Regions from separate parts of the Cytobacillus sp. FSL K6-0265 genome, predicted to be linked through region 1. Evidence: a T-box and tRNA genes for the amino acid it is inferred to sense, from the RefSeq annotation. Region 1 holds a T-box; the other holds one or more tRNA genes.
The links. The T-box of region 1 lies ahead of tyrS (tyrosine--tRNA ligase). A T-box ahead of a tRNA ligase gene usually reads a tRNA of that ligase, here a tRNA-Tyr.
Positions count from the first base shown of each region.

Region 1 (2,431 bases):
TTTTTCAATTGCATCATCATTTTTTGGTTTTCTAAAATCAGCAACAATATTATACTCGCTAGCTTCTTTGTATTCTTTTTCTGTAATTCTTTCATCATCGTACATTCTCTTCAGTACGACTTTCATACGATCAATGCCTGGCTGCAGAGACTCCTCATCCTTCAAGCCACCACCTTGTTGGAATGGTGTGTAACCAAAAGGAGACTGGGGCATACCTGCAATGAAAGCTGCTTGCGGAATCGACACATCTTTAGCATCAACACCAAATAAACCTTGGGCAGCAGCCTGAACGCCAGCGATATTTCTACCTTCCGCATTACGGCCAAAAGTAGAGACATTTAAATAAGCTTCAAGAATCTCTTCTTTATCGAAATAATTCTCTAGCCTTAATGCGAGTAAGATTTCTTTTGCTTTTCGATCAAAAGAAACTTCGTTTGTTAAGATCTGGTTTTTTATCAGTTGTTGCGTTAATGTACTTCCGCCAGATTGAGTAGAGGCGTTTGTGACTTCTTGAAACAGTGCACGGAGGATCGCTTTTGGCACTACACCTTCATGCTCATAAAAATATTCATCCTCTGTGGCAATAACAGCATCCTGCAAATACGGTGAAACATTTTCTAACTTCACTTCTTCTCTTTCAAGGTCCGTTCTTACATTTCCTAAATATACATCACCAGCGAAATATAATTTTGAGGTTTCCTCATAATTATAGATTTCCTTTTGCATATTTTCATAAGAACGAAGGGGTTCATCTTTAACAAGAGAAGCAAAATAGCCAATACCTGTGGCACCTGCAAATGCCCCACCTAAAATAGCGGTAATCGCAAAAATTAATAATAAGTTCCATATAACTTGATATGTAATACGTGCGCCTTTTTTGGTTTCATTATGAGTTAAAAAACCGAATGCGGCTTTTGCTTTTTCTTTTATCTTGCTGAAGGTTTCATTCATTCGTTCATCCCTCCTAAAATCAAATACATTATAGCATAACCCAACAGGGAATATGACAAGGTTCGTCATAAAGTACAAAATTCATATTTTTCTTAGTATGATGATATAAATAGATGAAAAAAAACGTCATATTGACATTGGTTATTCTTTTGTGATAAAAATGCAGTATTACGATTCAATTTAATATTAGCGTTGATGGGTCATAAGTAGTCATTCTATCCCTGTTTCAGAAAGTCGACGGATTGCTGTGAGTCGATACAAATAGAAGTGCGAAATACCTCCCTGAGCTTTTACTGCGAACGATTGATCTAGTAGTAGTAAACGGTTTTTCCGTTATCAGTGAAGAGTGGAGAATGATGGTGTTCTCAAACTGGGTGGTACCGCGCAAAGAAATGCGTCCCTGCGATGAGCAGGGGCGTATTTTTTTTGGTTAATAATTGATCTTTTATAAAATAAAGGAGGAAAAGCGCATGAATTTATTAGAAGATTTACAGTGGAGAGGCATTATTTATCAACAAACAGATGAGGAAGGAATGAAGGATCTTTTAGAAAAAGAAAAAATATCCTTATATTGTGGGATGGACCCGACTGGTGATAGTATGCATATTGGTCATTTATTACCCTTCTTAACATTGAGAAGATTTCAAAACGCTGGGCATCGTCCGATTGTGTTAGTGGGAGGTGCAACAGGATTAATTGGTGATCCGAAGGCGACAGAAGAAAGAACTTTACAAACGATTGAGAAAGTCCAAGAAAATGTTGCCTCTTTATCACAGCAATTAGAACGTATTTTTGATTTTGAAGGAGATAATGGAGCGACATTAGTCAATAATTACGACTGGACATCGAATATGAATATTGTCACTTTCCTTAGGGATTATGGTAAACATATTGGTGTGAATTATATGTTAGCAAAAGATACGATTGCTAAAAGGTTAGAATCAGGCATTTCTTTTACGGAATTCACTTATACGATTTTACAAGGGATGGACTTCAAGCATCTTTATGAAAATCACCAATGTAAAATTCAAATTGGCGGCAGTGATCAGTGGGGAAATATTACAACTGGGCTTGAGCTTATCCGTAAAATGGTTGGAGAAGGCGCGAAAGCATACGGTATGACCATTCCACTTGTTACAAAAGCAGATGGTACGAAGTTTGGAAAAACAGAAGGTGGAGCTATTTGGTTAGATGCGGAAAAAACGTCACCTTATGAGTTTTATCAGTTCTGGATAAATACGGCAGATGCAGATGTCATTAAATACTTGAAATACTTCACATTCCTATCACGTGAAGAAATCGAAGCTTTGGAAGTAGCTGTGCAAGAAGAGCCTCATTTACGTAAAGCACAAAAAGCATTAGCAGAAGAAATGACGAGACAAATACATGGTGAGACAGCATTAAATCAAGCATTGAAGATTACTGAAGCTTTATTCAGTGGACAAATTAAAGAATTAACCGCTGCGGAAGTAAAGGAAGG
Region 1 is NZ_JBBOPE010000001.1:3,359,284-3,361,714, reverse strand. Features, by position in the region: gene MHH73_RS16905 (transglycosylase domain-containing protein) at 1-951, opposite strand, end outside; T-box leader at 1,135-1,356, shown strand; gene tyrS (tyrosine--tRNA ligase) at 1,422-2,431, shown strand, end outside.

Region 2 (2,431 bases), 340 kb from region 1:
TTCTTAAACTTCTAATCCTTCTTATTTTATTTTACTAATAATATGTGTTAGAAAAGTGAAATAATTTGTTAATAATAAAAATAAGTAAAGTGAAGAAATAATAGGTATAAGAAAAGATTCATTTGGAGAAACTTTTATTACAAGTGTAAATCCCCCTTTTTAGCTTCCATTTATGGAAGCTTTTTTTATGGACTATTCAATATAGCTTTAACTAGATGCTAGAAGCTGGTTTTAAAACTTAATCATACAAAAAAAGCTCATAAATCTTATAAAAGATTTATGAGCTTTGACGCGCCTTAGAGGATTCGAACCTCTGACCCACAGCTTAGAAGGCTGTTGCTCTATCCAGCTGAGCTAAAGGCGCAAACTAAAAATATGTATGGCTCCGCAGGTAGGATTCGAACCTACGACCGTTCGGTTAACAGCCGAATGCTCTACCACTGAGCTACTGCGGAATAATATAAATGGTGGGCCTAAATGGACTCGAACCATCGACCTCACGCTTATCAGGCGTGCGCTCTAACCAGCTGAGCTATAGGCCCCTATTTAAGCGGGTGAAGGGAATCGAACCCTCATCATCAGCTTGGAAGGCTGAGGTTTTACCACTAAACTACACCCGCATTTAAGAAATTCAACATACCGGTGGTCGGGGTCGAACCGACACTCCCGAAGGAACACGATTTTGAGTCGTGCGCGTCTGCCAATTCCGCCACACCGGCATAAAGGCAACACCCGGATTTGAACCGGGGATAAAGGTTTTGCAGACCTCTGCCTTACCACTTGGCTATGCTGCCATAACTGGGCTAGTAGGGTTCGAACCTACGAATGACGGAATCAAAATCCGTTGCCTTACCACTTGGCTATAGCCCAATAAAAATATTTAAAATGGGGCGGCTGATGGGAATCGAACCCACGAATGTCGGAACCACAATCCGATGCGTTAACCACTTCGCCACAACCGCCATAATTGGCAGGGGTAGTAGGAATCGAACCCACATCAAAGGTTTTGGAGACCTTCGTTTTACCATTAAACTATACCCCTAGATGGTGGAGGGGGGCAGATTCGAACTGCCGAACCCGAAGGAGCGGATTTACAGTCCGCCGCGTTTAGCCACTTCGCTACCCCTCCAAAAAAGACTAAATGGTGGCTCAGGACGGAATCGAACCGCCGACACAAGGATTTTCAGTCCTTTGCTCTACCGACTGAGCTACTGAGCCAAAATAATGAATATGTAAATGGCGGTCCGGACGGGACTCGAACCCGCGACCTCCTGCGTGACAGGCAGGCATTCTAACCAACTGAACTACCGGACCAGATTGCGGGGGCAGGATTTGAACCTGCGACCTTCGGGTTATGAGCCCGACGAGCTACCGGACTGCTCCACCCCGCGATAATAAATATTAATGGCGGAGGAAGAGGGATTCGAACCCCCGCGGGCTTTAACACCCCTGTCGGTTTTCAAGACCGATCCCTTCAGCCAGACTTGGGTATTCCTCCATTAATAGAAAAGCAATAGCGGCGGAGGGGATCGAACCCCCGACCTCACGGGTATGAACCGTACGCTCTAGCCAGCTGAGCTACACCGCCATAGTATATATTGTATAAAAATTGAATTGGTGGAGCCTAGCGGGATCGAACCGCTGACCTCCTGCGTGCAAAGCAGGCGCTCTCCCAGCTGAGCTAAGGCCCCTAGAAAGTATTCGTGGTCGGGAAGACAGGATTCGAACCTGCGACCCCTTGGTCCCAAACCAAGTGCTCTACCAAGCTGAGCTACTTCCCGAAACAAAACGCGCCCGAGAGGAGTCGAACCCCTAACCTTTTGATCCGTAGTCAAACGCTCTATCCAATTGAGCTACGGGCGCATATGGAGCGGAAGACGGGATTCGAACCCGCGACCCTCACCTTGGCAAGGTGATGTTCTACCACTGAACTACTTCCGCAAATATTGAAAATAAAAATGGTGCGGGTGAAGGGAGTCGAACCCCCACGCCTTGCGGCGCCAGATCCTAAGTCTGGTGCGTCTGCCAATTCCGCCACACCCGCATATATAAATGGTGAGCCATGAAGGACTCGAACCTTCGACCCTCTGATTAAAAGTCAGATGCTCTACCAACTGAGCTAATGGCTCGTACAAGTGGTGCCGGCCAGAGGACTTGAACCCCCAACCTACTGATTACAAGTCAGTTGCTCTACCAATTGAGCTAGGCCGGCAAATATGCACAAAAATGGTGGAGGATGACGGGATCGAACCGCCGACCCTCTGCTTGTAAGGCAGATGCTCTCCCAGCTGAGCTAATCCTCCAAAATGGTGACCCCTACGGGATTCGAACCCGTGTTACCGCCGTGAAAGGGCGGTGTCTTAACCGCTTGACCAAGGGGCCAAAAAATAACCCCAAAAATGGGGTAGCTTGCCCGGCAGCGTCCTACTCT
Region 2 is NZ_JBBOPE010000001.1:3,700,163-3,702,593, forward strand. Features, by position in the region: tRNA gene MHH73_RS18725 (tRNA-Arg) at 291-364, opposite strand; tRNA gene MHH73_RS18730 (tRNA-Asn) at 381-455, opposite strand; tRNA gene MHH73_RS18735 (tRNA-Ile) at 466-542, opposite strand; tRNA gene MHH73_RS18740 (tRNA-Gly) at 550-620, opposite strand; tRNA gene MHH73_RS18745 (tRNA-Leu) at 638-719, opposite strand; tRNA gene MHH73_RS18750 (tRNA-Cys) at 724-794, opposite strand; tRNA gene MHH73_RS18755 (tRNA-Gln) at 799-870, opposite strand; tRNA gene MHH73_RS18760 (tRNA-His) at 887-962, opposite strand; tRNA gene MHH73_RS18765 (tRNA-Trp) at 969-1,042, opposite strand; tRNA gene MHH73_RS18770 (tRNA-Tyr) at 1,046-1,129, opposite strand; tRNA gene MHH73_RS18775 (tRNA-Phe) at 1,143-1,218, opposite strand; tRNA gene MHH73_RS18780 (tRNA-Asp) at 1,238-1,314, opposite strand; tRNA gene MHH73_RS18785 (tRNA-Met) at 1,318-1,391, opposite strand; tRNA gene MHH73_RS18790 (tRNA-Ser) at 1,406-1,498, opposite strand; tRNA gene MHH73_RS18795 (tRNA-Met) at 1,515-1,588, opposite strand; tRNA gene MHH73_RS18800 (tRNA-Ala) at 1,616-1,691, opposite strand; tRNA gene MHH73_RS18805 (tRNA-Pro) at 1,705-1,781, opposite strand; tRNA gene MHH73_RS18810 (tRNA-Arg) at 1,790-1,863, opposite strand; tRNA gene MHH73_RS18815 (tRNA-Gly) at 1,867-1,941, opposite strand; tRNA gene MHH73_RS18820 (tRNA-Leu) at 1,960-2,044, opposite strand; tRNA gene MHH73_RS18825 (tRNA-Lys) at 2,054-2,129, opposite strand; tRNA gene MHH73_RS18830 (tRNA-Thr) at 2,137-2,212, opposite strand; tRNA gene MHH73_RS18835 (tRNA-Val) at 2,228-2,303, opposite strand; tRNA gene MHH73_RS18840 (tRNA-Glu) at 2,308-2,382, opposite strand; rRNA gene rrf (5S ribosomal RNA) at 2,412-2,431, opposite strand, start outside.
Region 2: it has a tRNA-Tyr gene. The T-box ahead of tyrS (tyrosine--tRNA ligase) is inferred to sense a tRNA for this amino acid. The anticodon was not compared.